Regions from separate parts of the Thermoanaerobacter sp. YS13 genome, predicted to be linked through region 3. Evidence: riboswitches for the same ligand, from Rfam matches in the RefSeq annotation. Region 3 holds a riboswitch; each other region holds the start of a gene.
The links. Region 3 has a riboswitch for S-adenosylmethionine ahead of THYS13_RS05140 (methylenetetrahydrofolate reductase). Riboswitches for the same ligand answer to the same signal wherever they lie in the genome.
Positions count from the first base shown of each region.

Region 1: another riboswitch for S-adenosylmethionine. It lies ahead of metK (methionine adenosyltransferase); the one in region 3 lies ahead of THYS13_RS05140 (methylenetetrahydrofolate reductase).
Region 2: another riboswitch for S-adenosylmethionine. It lies ahead of THYS13_RS07080 (homoserine dehydrogenase); the one in region 3 lies ahead of THYS13_RS05140 (methylenetetrahydrofolate reductase).

Region 1 is NZ_JOOI01000003.1:120,154-126,868, reverse strand. It holds gene THYS13_RS12785 (ATP-dependent RecD-like DNA helicase) at 11-2,215, opposite strand; gene metK (methionine adenosyltransferase) at 2,414-3,601, opposite strand; SAM riboswitch class I at 3,663-3,767, opposite strand; gene THYS13_RS12775 (rubrerythrin family protein) at 4,241-4,744, opposite strand; tRNA gene THYS13_RS12770 (tRNA-Tyr) at 4,881-4,966, opposite strand; tRNA gene THYS13_RS12765 (tRNA-Val) at 4,988-5,063, opposite strand; tRNA gene THYS13_RS12760 (tRNA-Pro) at 5,068-5,143, opposite strand; gene THYS13_RS12755 (hypothetical protein) at 5,513-6,130, opposite strand; gene yyaC (spore protease YyaC) at 6,226-6,715, shown strand, end outside.
Region 2 is NZ_JOOI01000001.1:1,396,178-1,402,892, forward strand. It holds gene THYS13_RS07065 (Gfo/Idh/MocA family protein) at 1-233, opposite strand, end outside; gene THYS13_RS07070 (homoserine O-acetyltransferase) at 333-1,433, opposite strand; gene THYS13_RS07075 (homocysteine synthase) at 1,454-2,737, opposite strand; gene THYS13_RS07080 (homoserine dehydrogenase) at 2,765-4,048, opposite strand; SAM riboswitch class I at 4,116-4,226, opposite strand; TPP riboswitch at 4,414-4,521, shown strand; gene thiC (phosphomethylpyrimidine synthase ThiC) at 4,567-5,865, shown strand; gene rd (rubredoxin) at 5,942-6,100, shown strand; gene THYS13_RS07095 (universal stress protein) at 6,217-6,715, shown strand, end outside.
Region 3 is NZ_JOOI01000001.1:989,228-995,942, reverse strand. It holds gene pepT (peptidase T) at 1-281, opposite strand, end outside; gene THYS13_RS05155 (nitroreductase family protein) at 299-796, opposite strand; gene THYS13_RS05150 (glucose-6-phosphate isomerase) at 977-2,332, shown strand; gene glgP (alpha-glucan family phosphorylase) at 2,378-4,003, opposite strand; SAM riboswitch class I at 4,313-4,417, shown strand; gene THYS13_RS05140 (methylenetetrahydrofolate reductase) at 4,481-5,392, shown strand; gene THYS13_RS05135 (homocysteine S-methyltransferase family protein) at 5,406-6,715, shown strand, end outside.

The sequences.
Region 1 (6,715 bases), on a different contig from region 3:
AAATCGTAATTTAGTTTACATACAAAAGTGCTTTTTTAAGCCTTGAAAGGAGCCCTGAATATCTTTTTGAGATTTTATTGTTATCAATCATAAATTGCAAATATTTCTCTTGACCTACCAAAACAACCAATTTCTTTGCTCTTGTAACGGCAGTGTACAAAAGGTTCCTTGTAAGTAGCATAGGGGGTCCATAAGTAATTGGCATTATGACAACAGGAAATTCACTGCCTTGGCTTTTGTGTACTGTTATAGCATAAGACAAATTCAGTTCATTCAAATCAGAAAAGTCATAAGTGACAAATTTTTCGTCGTCAAAATATACAGTCAATTCCTGTAATTCTTCGTCTATTGATTGAATTATTCCTATATCTCCATTAAACACTCCTTCTCCTTCTTCATCGCCTTTTTTCCATTTTATCTTGTAGTTATTTTTTATTTGCATCACTTTATCCCCCACCCTGAATACAAACTCCTTCAATATTTTTTCGGCTTTAGTTTTGTCATGGGGATTTAATGCTTTTTGTAACTCCAAATTTAAATTGTGAACACCAATTATCCCTTTTCTCATAGGGGTGAGTACTTGAATATCATTAATAGGATGAAATCCATAAGCTTTAGGAAGTCTGTTTATAACAAGTTCCAATATAGTTTTTAATATATCTTCTTGGGTGTTGGCATTTATAAAAAAGAAATCGCTGTTTTTATCATTATAGGTGGGATATTCTCCATTATTTATCTTGTGAGCATTTACTACTATCAAGCTTTGCTTTTGTTGTCTAAAAATTTCTTTTAACCGTATCACTTTTACTATGCCACTGTCTATTATATCTCTTAGGACATTTCCCGCTCCAACAGATGGAAGTTGATCAGCATCCCCTACTAAAATCAGCTTTGTTCCTATAGGTATGGCTTTTAATAGAGCATTCATAAGCAATATATCTACCATTGAAGCTTCGTCAACTATTATAACGTCGTATTTTAATGGGTCTTTTTCATTTTTGTTAAATCCCTTCCCTTCTTCTGAATAAGTATATTCTAAAAGCCTATGAATAGTCTTTGCCTCTTTCCCAGTAGCTTCCGTTATCCTTTTTGCAGCTCTTCCTGTTGGGGCTGCAAGAGCAACTTTTTTACCAGTTTTTTCAAAAATACGTATTATACAATTTATTATCGTAGTCTTTCCTGTGCCTGGGCCTCCCGTTATTACAACAACAGAATTTTTAACAGCTTCTTCTACAGCCAATTTTTGATTTTCCGCCAACAAAATACCTGTTTCTTTTTCAAAATTTCTGATTTCTTTTTGAATATCTATGCCTAAATCTTCATTTTCCAATAGTGTCATGTTAAACAATCTCTCTGCTGTGTGTAATTCAGCCATATAGTAAGGTATATAGTATATTCCTACAGTATCATCTTCAAAAATTTCAATATGTATTTTTTTGTTTTGTATTAAAAGTACAAAAGAATCCTCCACCTCTTCTTCGTTCACTTCTAATAAATTCGCTGTTTCTTTTTTTAACAATTCTTTTGGAACATAAGTATGGCCATTTGCCGCATACTGCATCAAAACATATCGAGTACCAGAAGATATGCGATATAAAGAATGAGGATCAACTCCTAGGCTCTCTGCTATTTTGTCTGCAGTTTTAAATCCTATTCCAAATATATCATCAGCCAATCTGTAAGGGTTTTGCTTAATAATTTCAATCGCATTGTTTCCGTACTCTTTATAAATCTTTATAGCCATTGCAGTAGAAATACCATACCCCTGCAAAAACACCATCACTTCTTTTATGCCCTTTTGCATTTCATAAGCTTCACAAATTCTTTTTATCTTCTCATCGCTTAGACCTTTTATTTCTTTTAATCTTTCTGGTGCAGTTTCAATTATATTCAAAGAATCAACGCCAAACTTTTTTACAATTTTTCTTGCTGTAACAGGACCTATTCCAGGAATTAAGCCAGAAGATAAAAACTTTTCTATTCCCTCTAAAGTGGTAGGAGCCAAGGTTTTATAATTTAAAACCCTAATTTGCTCTCCGTAATCAGGATGTTCTACCCATTCACCTTCAATTTTGATTCTTTCCCCAATGTTTACAAAAGGCATATAACCTACAGCAGTAACTGCTAAACCTTGAGTACTTAATTCTAAAACTGTATAACCATTTTGTTCATTTCTAAAAATTATTTCTTCAACTACACCTTCTATGTCAATCATAGCCGATTCTCCTGTTTTAATTCTTTTCTTTATTTAATTTTACCTTATATTTAAAGCAAATTAAAGCCAATTCATTTCTTTTTCTCAATTTTTGTAGTATAATTAAAGGTAGCGAAGCGTTTATAAAGCATAAATTCTATGGCATTAAAAAAGATAGATAAAAATGCCATAAGCCCGGGTTTACCCGGGCTTTCAAATTTACATTTCTGCCAATTTTCTTAATATATCTACTTTGTCTGTTTTCTCCCATGAGAGGTCTAAGTCGTGTCTTCCAAAGTGGCCATAAGCTGCAACTTGTCTATAAATAGGTCTTCTCAAATCTAAATCCCTAATTATAGCTGCAGGTCTTAAATCGAAAACTTGTTTTACAATTTCCGAAATCTTTTCATCTGGTATCTTGCCTGTACCAAAAGTATCGATACCTATTTCAAGAGGTGTAGCAACACCTATTGCATAAGCCAATTGCACTTCACATTTTTTTGCAAGTCCTGCTGCCACAATATTTTTTGCCACATATCTCGCAGCATAACTTGCAGATCGATCCACTTTCGTCGGGTCTTTACCAGAAAAAGCTCCACCCCCATGCCTTGCATATCCGCCATATGTGTCTACAATAATTTTTCTTCCTGTAAGTCCGCTATCACCTTGAGGTCCACCAATTACAAATCTCCCCGTTGGATTTACAAAAATTTTTGTTTTGTCATCTATCATATTCTCAGGAATTATGGGTTTTATTACATGTTCAATAATATCTCTTTCAATAGCATCATGGTCAATCTCAGGTGCATGTTGAGCTGATACTACAACAGAATCTACCCTCACAGGCTTATCATCTTCATACTCTACTGTTACTTGTGTTTTACCGTCTGGTCTTAAATAGCTTAATGTCCCGTCCTTTCTAACTTCAGCCAGTCTCCTCGCAAGCTTGTGAGCCATCATTATAGGCATAGGCATCAATTCTTCTGTTTCATCGCAAGCAAAACCAAACATTAAACCCTGGTCTCCAGCCCCAATAGCCTCAATTTCCGAATCTGAAAGTTCTCCTCTTTTAGCTTCTAATGCCTTGTCCACACCGAGAGCAATATCAGGAGATTGCTCATCAATAGAAGTGATAACTGCACAAGTGTCAGCATCAAAACCGTATTTTGCTCTTGTGTAGCCAATCTCTTCTACTACTTTTCTCACTACTTTTGGTATATCTACATAGCACTGAGTGGTAATTTCTCCCATTACCATGACCAAACCTGTAGTCACAGCTGTTTCACAAGCAACTCTGGCATAGGGATCTTTTTTCAAAATTTCATCTAATATTGCGTCAGAAATCTGATCGCAGATTTTATCAGGATGTCCCTCAGTAACAGATTCAGATGTAAACAGTTTACGCATTTTATCTCTCTATTCCTCCTTAAAAACAAAATAAAACCCCTTCCAAAAGAAGAGGCACATACCCTCATCTTTCAGAAGCATGCTTCTGAGAGAATTAGCACCTTGTCCTATAGGACAGGTTGCCGGGTTTCATCGGGCTCTTTCCCTCCACCTCTCTTGATAAGAGCATGTTATTAAATTTTCTGATGATTACTATAGCACACTTTATCTATTATGTCAAATATTTTTGCATCAAAAAATAGCAAAATAGCACGATAAAACATGCTCTCAGTTTGTTGACAAAGTTAAAAAATATTCAAAGGAGATATTTTGCATCGTCGCTCCGATGTTCCAAAGCGACAAAACTAAAGCTCGACCTTCAGGTTCCGGCAGGGTACCCCGTCAGGCGGCATCCATGCCTTAAGGTGCCCGCCTTCGCCATCCATGGCTTCGGCCCTGCCTCCACCCTCGGTCTTGCTAAGTTTCCCGGCACTCAAGTAAGCATGCTTGTTTTTTCTATTTTTGTTTTATAAACTTTCTTACTTGAGTGCCGGGCCTCTTTGTAACAAGTCACTCCTTATGCAAAATATCTCCTTTACGAAAGTTTGTCTACAGTCTGAGAGCACGATAAAACATCCTCTTTTCTTTAAAAAATTATATTTAAAATGCTACAAATTTTTCTCCAGGAACTCCACATACAGGACATTTTTCTGGCAATACATCAACAGAGGTATATCCGCAAACAGGACATATGTAAACTTTTGATATCTTTATATCTTCTCCTTTTAATGCTGCTTCTTTTGCTTCAGTGTACAATTTTGCATGTATTTTTTCAGCCTCAATAGCATAATGTATGCTTTTTTTAGCTCCAGATTCCTCTTGAAGTTCTGCAACAGCATTATAAGCAGGATACATCTCTTCTACCTCAAAGGTTTCCCCTTCTATAGCTTTTTCAAGATTTTCTACTGTATTTCCTACTTCTCCAAGAGTTTTGTAGTGATTTGTAGCGTGTACCAATTCAGCATAAGAAATAGCCCTGAAAAGCCTTGCAATATTAGGTTTGCCTTCTTTTTCAGCTACATCAGCAAAAATTTGATATCTCATGTGAGCTTGGCTCTCTCCTGCATAGGCTTCACTAAGGTTATGTCTTGTCATTTCTCTCATAAAAGATTCCTCCTTAATTAAATTTTTATTAATAAATAATTATTTTCTTTTTCAAATAATATTATACTACACTTTTTTACCATGTCAAGATATTTGAAGGAGAAAAATAAAAAAGACCATCCGGTCTTTTTTTCAATGGTGGAGGGAGATGGATTCGAACCATCGAAGGCGACAGCCAACAGATTTACAGTCTGCCCCCTTTGGCCACTTGGGTATCCCTCCACAATATTTAATTTTTGAAAATGGTGGTCGCAATAGGACTTGAACCTATGACCCCCTGCTTGTAAGGCAGGTGCTCTCCCAGCTGAGCTATACGACCACAATGGTCGGGATGGAGGGACTTGAACCCCCGCCCCCATGCTCCCAAAGCACGTGCGCTACCAACTGCGCTACATCCCGACATCAGTGACGAAATAAATTATAATAGAAAAAATGAAATTTCACAATAGGCATAGAAGCTTAAAAATGGCCGTTTTATTGATTTATCGCTTGTAATCTTTAAATTTTTTAAGAATACGTCATATTTTAAACTAATTAATTTAAAATATAAGTAAATAATTTCTTTAATTTCCCCTTCAAGCTGACAAGATTACTGTTTCAACTTTATTTACGCGGCAAATAATAAATGTTAACCAATAAACGCTAAATAAACTTTCGAAAATAGGATATTTTACAATCGGTGCGACTTATGACAAAGCGGCAACAAAACTTAGCAAGGCCAAGGGTGGGGGCAGGATGGCGGAGGCAATTCTAATTTTAAGGAGGGGTTTATTTTTTTGCAAAATATTCATTTGCTATTTCTACAAGATACCTAACATCTTCAGAAGAAAGCTTATTTTTCAATATTTCCATTATTTTGTCATTATCCTTTTGTGTCAAGCCCTTCTGAGCTATTTTCATAATTTCGTTCATATCCTCTGCTCCTAATTTAAGGATAATATTCATTACTTTAATTTTTTGTGAAGGTTCCATCTCATTTTGCACTTGTAAAATCTTTTCTGGAGTAATTATTATGTTGTTATCGCCACTATTTTCCTTTTGCGTTTTTTTGTTATTTTCCAAATCATAAACTTCTCTGCTTTTTTGTTTAAGCAGGTCCTCTAACATTTTCTCTTTGAAAATCCTTACTTTTCTGGCGGTTTCACTTCTTTGATTTCTTTTTGCCATTTCTTTTTCTTCTTTATCTACTTTATCTACTCTTGAACTGGCATTTTGCTCTTCTTCGCAAACCCTCTCATTTTCTTTCGTAAGCTGGATTTCATTTTTATCCCACAAATTTTGTTGAGAGAAATAAATAGGTTCTTCAAACTTTGTCTTCAACATAAACATAGTAGTAAAAAGAGCAATCACAACAATCAAAACTAAATATAATCCTAGCCTCTTCAAGATCAGTCATTCCTTTCAATTAATATTGCATATTCTTATTATTGCTTGCCATAAAAATTTTAATTCAACTTATTTGTAAAGGAGGCTATTTGTAGATGGATGAATTAAGGCTTAAATATGACGACTCAAATGCAATTTATTTTATATCAAATTTTTTAAGTACATATTTAAGTCCTAATTCAATTTTTTTATGTATTGGCACAGACAAATTTATAAGTGATTCCTTAGGGCCTATCGTGGGAAATCTGTTATCAAAATCACTTCCACCAACCTACTTTGTTTATGGCACCTTGAAATCTCCAATCCACGCTATGAACCTAGAAGAGAATATGAAATACATAAAAAAGAAGCATCCTAACAGTAAAATTATAGCCATAGATGCTTCTTTAGGAGACAAAGAAAGTATAGGAAAAATCTCAATAAAAAAAGCCCCACTGTACCCTGGAAAAGGTGTGGGGAAAATGCTGCCTCCTGTTGGAGATATTTCAATAGTAGGTATTGTCGATGTATATGACTCAATTCCTCTAAACTCAGTAAGATTAGGATTTGTATTTGACATAGCCGAAGTAATTACCAAAAGCATCC
Region 2 (6,715 bases), 410 kb from region 3:
GTACATATGTCGACAGCATCAAGGTCACCCTCTTCCAGCATTTCTTCAATACTTTTTACACCTTTTTCAAAAAAGTGGGGTATATCTTCTATGTTATTCTTGTACACAGGTCCAAGTTTCACTTCAAAAGGAAGGTTTTTAAATATTAAAGGCATTGAAAAACAAGCTATAGAATGGATTGTCCCAATAAAGCCAAGCCCTACAAAACCAAGTTTTATTTCTTTTTTTGACATCAAAATCACCTCTTTTTAAAATTCCGATATATTAATTATAACATTAATAAAGCATAAAAAAGAACAACCCCCCTTTTAAAAGGGACTGTTCTTTTACAATTATACACAAACCATTTCTTTATTGTATGTTTCTTCTATAAAATCCGAAATAATAGGTCCAATCTTAGCTATATCTACCAAAAACGAGTCATGACCTTGCATTGAAGATATTTCTTCAAATTTGCCACACCCTCCTGAAGCATTAAGTTTTTTAATGAAATCCCTCATGTACTTAGAAGGAAAAATCATATCTGTATCTATCCCTATCATGAGTATTTCCGCTTTAATCCTTTTAAGTGCCATCTTCAAAGAACCATAAGGCTTCGTAATGTCATGTTCATTCATAGCCCATAAAATATATAAATATGAATTTGCATCAAACCTGTTTATAAAAGACAAACCATGATAGTTGAGGTAATTTTCCACTTCAAAATTGTTTTCATCTCTTAACCTGTCAAATCTATAGTCAAATAAATCACCACTTTTGTAGGTTATCATTCCCAGCATTCTGGCAGTACTCAATCCTTTATCAGGTTTATGGGGCTTATCATAGTAATCACCGCCGTAAAAATGTGGGTCATTTAATATGCATTGTATTCCTACATGATTATACGCAATATTAAGAGGAGTAAGCTTATAATCAGCAGCTATGACAATAGATTTATCCACTAAATCTGGATATGTCACTGCCCATTCTAAAGCCTGCATTCCTCCCATAGACCCTCCAATAGCAACTTTTATCCGGTCTATGCCAAGATAATCTAGAAGAAGTTTCTGCACTCTCACCATGTCTCTTATATTAATTTTTGGAAACCTTAAACCGTAAGGTTTTCCTGTTTTAGGGTTTATAGAAGAAGGACCTGTCGTTCCGTAACAACTGCCAAGAAAGTTAGAGCATATGACAAAATACTTATCCGTATCAATATACTTGCCCGGACCAATTAAAGGGTCCCACCAGCCAATGTTACTTTTCCCAGGATGTACACCTGCTGCATGTGCACTGCCACTTAAAGCGTGTTCCACAAGTATCACATTATTTTTTTCTTTATTTAATTTTCCATAAGTTTCATAAACAATAGTAAGTTCATCAAAGCTATATCCACTTTCTGTAGTGAATATATTTTTCCCTTTTAGTGTAACCTTTTTTTCCTCAACTATCATTTACATCAACCTTTCCTTATCTATTCTTGCGATACATAAAGGGCATTATCAAGGTCTTCTAATATATCTTCTATGTCTTCCAGCCCTACAGAAAGTCTTATCATATCCTCCGTAACACCAGAAGCTAACTGTTCTTCTTTTGATAACTGCTGATGAGTCGTGCTGGCTGGATGTATAACCAAAGACTTTGCATCCCCTATATTAGCAAGATGAGTAAATAATTTTAAACTCTCTATAAACTTAATGCCTGCTTTTAATCCACCTTTTATGCCAAAAGTCAAAACTCCTCCTTGCCCTCTTGGCAAATACTTTTGTGCCAAAGCATAATAGGGACTTGATTTAAGTCCTGGATAATTCACCCACGAAACGTAGGGATGAGAAGCTAAAAACTCTGCAACTTTTAAAGCATTTTGACTGTGCCTTCCCATCCTAAGAGATAGAGTCTCTAATCCTTGTGCGAATAAAAATGCATTAAATGGACTCAAAGCAGTACCCAAATCCCTTAAAAGTTGCACCCTCGCTTTTACAATATAAGCTGCTTCGCCTACATCTTTTACATACCTTATACCATGATAACTTGGATCTGGTTCTGTAAGTTCTGGAAACTTTCCATTGTCCCAATTAAATTTTCCAGAATCTACTATAACTCCGCCTATAGAAGTCCCATGACCCCCTATAAATTTAGTCGCCGAATGTACCACTATATCAGCCCCAAACTCGATAGGCTGTGCAAGGTAAGGAGTTGCAAAAGTATTATCTACAATGAGAGGAATTCCTGCAGTGTGGGCAATTTCTGCTATTTTTTCAATGTCAGCCACGTCAATCTTTGGATTGCCAATAGTCTCAATGTACAAAGCTTTTGTCTTATCTGTTATTTGACTTTTAAAGTTTTCAGGATTGCTGGGGTCCACAAACTTGAAATTTATACCAAACTTTTTCAAAGTAGTCGCAAAAAGATTATAAGTCCCTCCATAAAGATTGGTAGAAGATACAATCTCGTCTCCTACTCCTGCGATATTAGTAACTGCCAGCGTTATAGCTGCTTGACCTGAAGATACAGCAAGGGCACCTACCCCACCTTCTAATGCAGCTATTCTCTTTTCAAAAACGTCAACTGTGGGGTTCATCATTCGAGTATATATATACCCTTCTTCTTTTAAGGCAAAGAGGTCTGCAGCGTGCTCAGTACTTTTAAAAGCAAAGGAAGAGGTTTGATATATAGGAATGGCTACAGCTCCCGTAGTTGGGTCAGGCTCCCACCCTTCATGAATTGCCAAAGTTGAAAAACCATATTTTTTAGACATACTTTTAACTCCTTTCACAAAATTTTTTTAAATCACTTCTACAAAATCCTCAAATTTACTTACTTCTTCTGTTATATCCTCTTGCAAAACTTTAAAAATAGCTTTTATCTCGGTTATTTTTTCTAATTTTTCTGTAAATGTCTCAACACTTTTCTTCATTTTAACAATAGCTGTAAATGTGCCGTTTTCATAGGAAGATTCCACAATTGATACTTTTTGTTCTTTTAAAAACTTTAAAACTTTTTTCAAACCTAAAATATTTTCTTTATGAGTTTCAAGCCTTATATAAAAAGTATCTGTAAAACTTCCCTGACGAATTGGAAGAAAGTTTATCCTCTTATTATCTTTGATATTATAGTTTAACAATATATCAATTAAATCTGCCACTACAGCATCCCCTGTAGGAAGTTCTCCAGCACCTTTTCCTACAAAAACATATTCACCAAAACTATCCCCTCTAAGTATGATAGCATTATTTACGTCGTTTATCCTTGACAAAATATTATTTTCTTCGACTAAAACTGGTTCCACTCCTGCAAAGATGCCATCTTTGACTTTTTTGCCCCAGGCAAATAATTTTATTTTATATCCCCACTTATTGATGTAATTTAAATCTTGAGTCGTGATTTCGTCTATTCCTTTTCTGGTTATAGAATTTACTGGCACGTTTATATTGAACACTTTCCTCATTAATATAGCAAGTTTATAAAGGGCATCAAAGCCTTTTACGTCATAATCGGGATTTGCTTCTGCATATCCTAATTGCTGGGCTTCTTTAAGTGCTTCTTTATAACTTCTGCCTTCAGTAGTCATTTTGGTGAGAATATAATTAGTAGTGCCATTTATTATACCGCCTACAAAATCTATTTCATCTGTGATTTTTAATCTATCAATTTGATGCAGTATAGGTATAGCTCCACCTACACTTGCCTCACATTTTAGAAATACTTTATTCTTTTCTGCTATTTCATTTAATTCTTCTCCATGCTTAGCTATCAATTCTTTATTTGCAGTGATTACATGCTTCCCTGAAGACAAAGCTTCCTTCACATATTCGTAAGCTGGAGAAATGCCTCCTATTGCTTCAATGATTATTTTTATCTCTTTATCTTTCAAAATTTCTTCAGCATTTTGGGTAAGTAGTCCCTCTACTTTCACTTTCCTTGGCTTATTGAGATTTTTCACCAGTATCTTCTTTATCTCAGGATAAACCCCTGTGCTCTCCCTTATATGACCTCCTCTTGAAGTTATCAATTTATATACTCCTGTTCCTACTGTACCAAGTCCTAATAATCCGATTTTTATTTTCATGTCACACCTCCAAATAAATTTTTAGGCCCTCTTCTCAATGAGAAGAGGGCCTAATAATCCGCCACTCCTCTCATCTCTCAGGTTAGACACCCTAACCTGCAGGATTTGGCACCAGACGCATATAAATGCCGGTTGCCGGGTTTCATCGGGCCAGTCCCTCCACCACTCTTGATAAGAGGTTTGTGTGTAATATTTATATTCAATTTTACATGTTGTAATCTATGTTATCACTTTGAAACTGTAAAGTCAAGAACTTTTTTTGTACTCTTTCTTAAATTTTTTCTAAATTTTAATATACACCAAATTTTTTTAGTGGTATAATAATATTGTAAAATATTATACATTATCGATTATAAAAATTTAATATTTGCCACATGGGGTGCCGGCGTAACCGGCTGAGAAAAAGGTGTTGCCTTTTAACCCATTGAACCTGTTAGGTTAGTACCTGCGTAGGGATGTGGTCATCCACCATGGCTATAATCCCCATGGTTTATTTATTTTTTAAGGAGGTTTTTATTATGACACAATTGGAATACGCCCTTTCAGGCATTGTTACAAAAGAAATGAAAATAGTCGCAGAGTATGAAGGAGTAGACGAAGAATTTATTTTAGAAGGAGTTAAAAAAGGAGAAATAGTAATACCATCAAACATCAACCACAAAAACCTCATTCCCAAAGGCATAGGAAGGGGTTTAATGACAAAAGTAAATGCTAACATTGGAACATCTGATGCATACCCTGAAGTTGACAAAGAAATTGAAAAATTAAATGTTGCTGTAAAAGCTGGAGCAGATGCGGTAATGGATTTAAGCACAGGGGGCGACATTAAGCAATCTCGTAGAAAAATACTTGAAAATTCCTCTGTCCCTGTAGGCACTGTCCCCATGTATCAAGCAGCTGTAGAATCTATATCCAAATACGGTAGCATCGTAGCTATGCCTGAAGAATTCATTTTTGAAGTTATAGAAGAACAAGCAAAAGACGGAGTTGATTTTATTACAGTCCACTGTGGTCTAACATCTGAATCATTGAAAAAGCTTAAAGACAACGGCCGAGTAATGGATATAGTAAGCCGCGGTGGCTCCTTTACAATTGCTTGGATGCTCCATAACGACAAAGAAAATCCTTTGTATAAACATTTTGATAGGCTCCTTGATATTGCTAAAAGATATGACATAACTCTAAGCTTAGGAGATGGACTGCGTCCAGGTTGTCTGGAAGATGCTACAGACGCAGCACAAATTCAAGAACTTATAATCCTTGGCGAATTGGTAAAGAAATCTCGAGAGGCAGGAGTTCAAGTTATGGTAGAAGGACCCGGGCATGTGCCAATTGACCAAATTGAAGCAAATGTAAAACTTCAAAAACAACTTTGTCACAACGCTCCTTTTTATGTGCTTGGCCCTATTGTGACTGATATAGCTCCTGGCTATGACCACATAACTTCTGCAATCGGAGGAGCAATTGCAGCAGCTTCTGGTGCTGATTTCCTTTGCTATGTTACACCCGCTGAACATCTCGGACTTCCAGACAAAGAAGATGTCAAAGAAGGCGTTATTGCAGCAAAAATAGCTGCCCATGCCGCAGATATCGCAAAAGGCGTAAAAGGTGCTAAAGAAAAAGATTTAACTATGGCTAAAGCCAGAAAAGCCTTAAACTGGGATGAGCAAATAAAGCTTTCTATAGACCCTGATAAAGCTTTTAAATATCGCGTCAATAAAAACATATCTACAGTCAAAACTTGCAGTATGTGTGGAAAATTCTGCGCTATGAAAATTGTCAGTGAGTATCTTGGAACTTCGGCTATGACCTGTTAATATCCTTTTGCCTTCCCCTTGATTTTCTTTACTAATTTCTGTTATAATAAAGGAAAATATCAAGGGGGTATTTTTTATGGAAAAGTGGCAATGCACAGTATGTGGGTACATCTATGATCCAGAAGAAGGAGACCCATCACAAGGAATTGAACCAGGAACTCCTTTTGAAGAATTGCCTGACGATTGGGTTTGTCCTGACTGCGGGGTAGGAAAAGATATGTTTGAAAAAATATGAGAGAGCGATTGCTCTCTTTTTTATTGATTTTTAATAAGATTCATATTATTATAGTTGTATGAAATCACTATACTCAAACAAAAATATAATTAAACTGTGGAGGGCGCGTAAATTTAATGAGTGAAGGTTTTAGGAGGTTAACTCCTGAAGAAGCTTTAGAAATTATAAAAAAACAACAGCGAGGAAAATTAAAAATATTTTTAGGATATGCTCCTGGTGTTGGAAAAACTTATGCAATGCTCAATGAAGGCAACAGGCGTCTTAAAAGAGGTCAAGATGTAGTAATAGGTTATGTGGAAACTCATGGAAGAAAAGAGACAGAAGCCCAAATAGGAAATTTAGAAATAATCCCTCGGAAAAAAATTGAATACCACGGCATGATATTAGAAGAAATGGATACCGACGCCATAATTGCTCGTAAACCAGAAGTAGTTTTGATAGATGAATTAGCACATACAAATGCACCTGGCTCTAAACACAAAAAAAGATATGAAGATGTAGAAGAAATTTTAAGTCATGGGATAAATGTAATTACAACACTTAACATCCAACATTTAGAAAGTTTAAATGACGTTATTCAACAAATCACAGGTGTTGCTGTAAGAGAAACAATCC
Region 3 (6,715 bases):
ATTTGTGGATTTACATCTTTACCGCACATGTCAGGACTTGTGTCCATATGAGCTATAAATCCTATTGTAGGAAGTTCTTTGTCAGTATTTGAAGGAAGTAAAGCCGTGACATAACCGTTTCCATCAACATTTACCTCTTTTAAGCCTAAACTTTCTAACTCTTTTACTAATTCTTTTGCAAATATTAACTGGCCTTCAGTGCTGGGATAGGTTGATGAATTTTCATCTGATGTTGTATGATATTTTACATATTTTAAAAATCTTTCTACTACTTTTGACATATAAAAACCTCCATCATTTAAAATTTTTCCCAATGCAAAACTTCAGATAGAGCTTTTTTGTATTTTGGTTTTAGCTTTTCTGCAGGATATCCTAATGATATAATAGAAATCATTCTTAAGCTGTCAGGAATGTTGAGATATTCGTTTATTTCTTTTTCATAGGTTCTGTTATACCCCGCTACCCAACAGGAACCTATGCCGTAGGCAGTAGCTGCGAGTAATATATTTTCTGTTGCTGCTGAACCATCTTCTAAGTGATGTCTGTTATTTTTATCGCAATAGACGATGACACAAGCTCCTGCATCTTTAATAAATTTCCCATATGTAGCTTTTTCTGCTATGAATTTAAGTCTTTCTTTGTCTGTTATAACGACGAAATGCCAGGGCTGTGCGTTATTTCCACTGGGAGCAAGCCTTGCGCAGTCTATTATGTCTTCTAATATTTCTTTTGGAATAGGTTTATCTATATATTTCCTTATACTTCTTCTCTTTTTTAAAGCCTCTAATGCCTCCATAATTTCGCACCTCCTCTTTATATTATATCCCATAAAGTAAAAATTCCAAAAAGATTGACAAAAATTTATTACTGTATAAAAATAAAGCTAAGTAAACTTATACATACTTTTGAAAAACTTGAATAAGATAGATTTATGATATAAAATATGAGTATGTAAATAAAGAATGGAGGTTTACATATGAGGAAATTGATAGGTTTTGATTATTCAAAAGCATTGCAATTTGTAAGTGAAAAAGAAATTGAATATATGGAAAGGCATGCAAAGTTATCTCTTGACATGGTGCTTAATAAAAATGCTCAAGGGAATGACTTTTTAGGATGGGTAAGTCTTCCCAAAGATTATGATAAAGCAGAGTTTGAACGCATTAAAAAAGCAGCAGAGAAGATTCAATCAGATTCTGATGTGCTTGTAGTTATAGGTATAGGTGGGTCTTATTTAGGGGCAAGAGCGGCAATTGAAATGCTTTCCCATTCCTTCTATAATTTGTTGCCAAAAGGTAAGAGGAATACGCCGGAGATTTATTTTGCTGGAAACAGCATAAGTTCTACATATTTAAGTGATTTACTTGAACTTATAGAAGGCAAAGATGTTTCTATAAATGTAATATCTAAATCTGGCACTACCACAGAGCCTGCGATAGCTTTTAGGGTTTTTAGAGATTTCCTTGAGAAAAAATATGGAAAAGAAGGGGCTAAATCGAGAATATATGTGACAACAGATAGAGCGAAAGGAGCTTTAAAAAAATTAGCTGATGAAGAAGGATATGAAACATTTGTAATTCCTGATGATGTTGGAGGAAGATACTCAGTTTTGACAGCAGTAGGCCTTTTGCCAATAGCAGTGGCAGGCATTAGTATAGACGAGATGATGCAGGGTGCTTACGATGCTTCAATGGTTTATACCAAAAATGACCTTAGTGAAAATATAAGCATGCAGTATGCAATTTTGAGAAATATTTTGTACAGAAAGGGCAAAGCTATAGAAATACTTGTAAATTATGAACCGAAACTTCACTATTTTTCCGAATGGTGGAAACAGCTTTTTGGAGAAAGTGAAGGTAAAGACAATAAGGGAATTTATCCTGCTTCAGTAGATTTTACGACAGATTTACATTCAATGGGGCAGTTTATACAAGAGGGAAGCAGAAATATTTTTGAAACAGTTTTAAATGTTGAAAAACCTGTTAAAGATATAGTTATAAATAAAGACAAAGACAATATAGATGGGCTTAACTTTTTAGCAGGAAAAACTATAGATTTTGTCAATAAAAAGGCTTTTGAAGGAACATTATTGGCTCATACAGATGGAAATGTTCCCAACTTCGTGGTAAATATTCCGGAAATATCACCTTATTACTTTGGTAATTTGGTATATTTCTTTGAAGTGGCTTGTGGTATAAGTGGATATATAAATGGGGTCAATCCATTTGACCAGCCAGGAGTAGAGGCTTACAAGAAAAATATGTTTGCACTTTTAGGAAAACCAGGATATGAAAAAGAAAAAGAATTGTTAGAAAAAAGATTGGGAAAATAAATTAAAGGCCGGGCAATTGCGCGGCCTTTTTAAATAGGGGTTGACTTATTTTTTTGTGTACATTAAATTGTAGTATTCTTTTAACATTCTATTAGCTGAGAAAGCTTCATAAGTCGTCCTTATACTTTCTCTCATCATATTTTCCCATTTCGCTTTATCGTTGTAGTAGGTTGGAACTACTTTATTTAAAAGAACGTTATAAAGTGCTTCAAGGTCGTGTTTGTCTAATTCTTCTATGTTGTCAGACTCAAAACCATCCCCAAATTGCCAGCCATTTACTCCGTCTATACAAGCTTCTGGCCACCATCCATCTAAAATACTTAAATTTAGCACTCCGTTCATGGCGGCTTTCATGCCGGAGGTACCACTGGCCTCTAATGGTCTTCTTGGATTGTTTAACCACACATCAGCGCCTCGAGTAAGCATTTTTCCTATTGTCATGTCGTAATCTTCTAGGAATACTACGCTTTCAGGATATTTCTTTGTCATATCTATTAATTTTGCGACAATTTTTTTACCCACGTCATCTAATGGATGACCTTTTCCTGAAAAAACCATTTGAATTTTTTTAGACCTTAAATAATCACCTATGACTTCGTCATTGGTAAATATAAGGTCGCTTCTTTTGTAAGGAGCAGCTCTCCTTGAAAAACCTATCAAAAGCTTGTCAGTGTCTAATTTAACTCCTGTCCTTTGATATACAAAATCAATTAATTCTTGTTTTAAAATATTATGAGTTTGTAGGAGTCCTTCACCTTTGTTGTAGGCTTCTATTATTCTTTTATCTATCCAAGTGTTTCTGTCAATACCATTGGTTATGGAGATTATAGGTGCTTTGTTGTCAACATGTTGCCACATTTTGTTTGCAGTTTGTCCGTGAAGTTTTGAGACACCGTTTGCAATGCGAGAAAGTCTCAAACCTGCGACTGTCATATTAAAAGGAACGCCACCAATTTGGGCCATTTGCTCAATTGAAAGGCCATTGTTTGCGCCCATGTACATGAGAAGTTCTAAATCGTGAGATTCGTTTCCTTCTTTAACAGGGGTATGGGTTGTAAATACTACTTCTTCTCTTGTAGCTTTCCACGCCTCTTCAAAACTCATATTTTGATTTTCCATTTTCTCTCTTATAAGCTCAATGGCTGCTAATACTGCATGCCCTTCGTTAAAATGATAAACATCTACATCAATTCCCAAAGCTCTTAAAGCTCTTACTCCGCCAATGCCTAACACCATTTCCTGTGCGACTCTTTCTTCACCAAACCATCCATAAAGCTGACCTGTTATCCATCTATCTCCATTTTCTGGTATATCTGTGTCAAGCAAATACAAAGGTGCATTGTCAAAGCTGTCTACCAACCATACTTTGCAGTATACATCTTTGTTTCTTATTTTTACTTTTACCTTTACTCCTGTATCCTTTAAAAAGTTGTACTTGCGTGTGTAATTGCGATAGGCATCATAGGGATAACCATCTTCTCCAATATGTTGTTCTGTGTAGCCTTGTTTCCACAGTATACCTATTCCTACTAAAGGCATACCTAATTCTTTTGCAGCTTTTAGATGGTCTCCTGCTAAAATGCCAAGACCACCTGCGTATAGTTTGAAATCTGACTGTAAGCCGTATTCCATGCAGAAATAGGCTACTCTTGGCAATTTTTCATTACTCATATTAAACCTCCTCATTTTTCAAGTGTTAAGTATATTATAATATTAAAAAAATCATTATGCAAGTGGTTGCACAAGTATTAAAAATAAATAAAAATAAGAGATGAGAACATGAAAAACATTCCTTTCTCGAAAATTTGTATTCTTTACAATTATAGTATAGCAAATAACATAAAAAATTTACAGATTTATTTTAAAAAAGTTAAAAGCCTGCAAAATCTTTAGAGAGGGACAAAAAAATTTCTATTGACATAGGAGTTAATCCATAGTATCATATAGCTTAAATAGTTTAACAATTTAATACTTTAAAATCTCTTATCGAGAGTGGTGGAGGGACTGGCCCGATGAAACCCGGCAACCGGCATTTTATATGCGTCTTGGTGCCAATTCCAGCAGCGTTTCGCTGAAAGATGAGAGAGTATTAGTGTCTCTTCTTTTGGCGAAGAGACTTTTTTATTTTTAAAAATGGAGGCGATATAGATGTTGAAAAATGAAAATTTGTGTACTAAACTTAAGAAAAGGAAGTTTGTTGTGACAGCAGAAATTTCTACGCCAAAAGGAGTAGATATAACGAAAACTATTGAAGAAGCGAGAAAATTAAAAGGCATTGTAGATGCCTTAAATATAACGGACTGTCCTATGGCGAATATGCGAATGAGTCCCATAGCAGTAGCTCACCTCTTGCAAGATCATTTAAACATTGAAACTATTTTTCATTTGACCTGTAGAGACAGAAATTTAATTGGGCTTCAGTCTGAACTCCTTGGAGCTTATGCATTAGGGGTAAGAAATATATTAGCTTTGACAGGAGACGACCCCTCCCATGGTGACACTCCTCAAGCCAAGGGGGTATACGATGTAGATTCTATTGGGCTTTTAAAGATTATCAGTGCCTTTAATAGAGGTTATGATTACAATGGCAATAAATTAGATTCACCAACAGAATTTTGTGCAGGTACTACTGCAAATCCAAGTGATTTAAGAGAAGAGGCCATAGAAAAGCTTAAAGTTAAGATAGAAGCAGGGGCAGAGTTTATTCAAACACAGCCAGTTTATGATGAAGATATTTTATTTAAGTTTATTGAAAAGATTAAAAATTTCAATGTACCACTTTTGGTAGGCATATTGCCTCTTAAAAGCTTTAAGATGGCAGTCAATTTAAATGAAAAAGTGCCAGGTATAGATATTCCAGAAAAAGTTTTAGAAAGGCTAAAGGATGGAGGAAGAGAAGAAGGGATAAACATAGCTGTAGAGTTTATAAAACGGATACGCAGTGAAGTTGGGGGAATTCACATTATGCCTTTAGGAAGTACAGATGCTGTGTTGGAAATAATTTCAAGAGTTGATGATTTGGCCTGTGATTTTAAAGAAAATAAAGTACAAATGAATTAAATGGAGGTAAAAAATGTTAGACATTTTTAAAGAACTTTCAAATAGAGTGATTGTTTTTGATGGAGCAATGGGAACACAACTTCAAGAGAGGGGTTTAAAAACGGGAGAGTGTCCCGAATATATGAATATAACTCATCCAGAAGTAGTATTTGATATCCACAGGTCCTATATAGAAGCAGGAGCGGATGTAATTGAAACAAATACATTTGGGGCTAATAGGATAAAATTAGCAAAATATGGACTAGAAAATGAGGTTTTCAATATTGTCACTCAAGCAGTCAAAATAGCTAAAGAAGCTGCAAAAGATAAACCCGTTGCACTTTCTATAGGACCTATTGGCGAGCTTTTGACCCCCTATGGAGACATGACTTTTGATGAGGCTTATGATGTTTTTAAAGAAGTAGTTATAGCTGCAGAAAGTGCAGGAGCAGATATTGTTTTAATTGAAACAATGTCAGATATGCTGGAGGCAAAAGCTGCCATTCTTGCTGCTAAAGAGAATTCAAACATGAAAGTTATATGTACAATGACTTTTCAAGAAGATGGAAGGACTCTCATGGGGTCAGACCCTATAACTGTAGTAGTTAGTTTACAAGGGTTAGGATTAGATGCCATTGGCGTTAACTGCTCGACAGGTCCCGATAAAATGGTAAGTGTAGTGGAAAAAATGTCTCAAGTTTCTCGCATACCTATTATTGCACAACCTAATGCAGGTATGCCTGTGATTAGAGACGGCAAAACAGTTTATGACTTAAAACCAGAAGAATTTGCTAGTTTCTTTCCTTCTCTTGTTGAAAAAGGTGCTTCTATAGTTGGGGGGTGCTGCGGTACTACTCCACAATATATAAAACTTGTTAAAGAGGCTGTAAAAGATTTAAAGCCAAAAGTCAAAGTAAACAAATTTACAGCTGTAGCTTCTAATACAAAAACAGTTTTCATAGGTGAAAATTATCCTTTAAGAGTTATAGGGGAGCGTATTAATCCAACTGGGAAGAAGAAGTTGAGTGAAGCTTTTTTGGCCGGGGATGTAGGTTTAGCAGTAGAGGAAGCTATAAAACAGCAAAAATGTGGAGCAGAAATATTAGATGTAAATGTAGGGGTACCAGGAATAGATGAGGAGCAATTACTTCCCAAGGTAGTTTCTGAAATACAAAATGTAGTAGACCTTCCTCTTCAAATAGATAGCACTAATATTAAAGCGGTAGAAAAAACTATAAGAATTTTAAGAGGTAGACCCATAATCAACTCCGTAAGTGCAAAAGAGGAAAGTTTAAAAGAAGTGCTTCCTATTGTCAAAAAATACGGAGCTTGTGTTGTAGGACT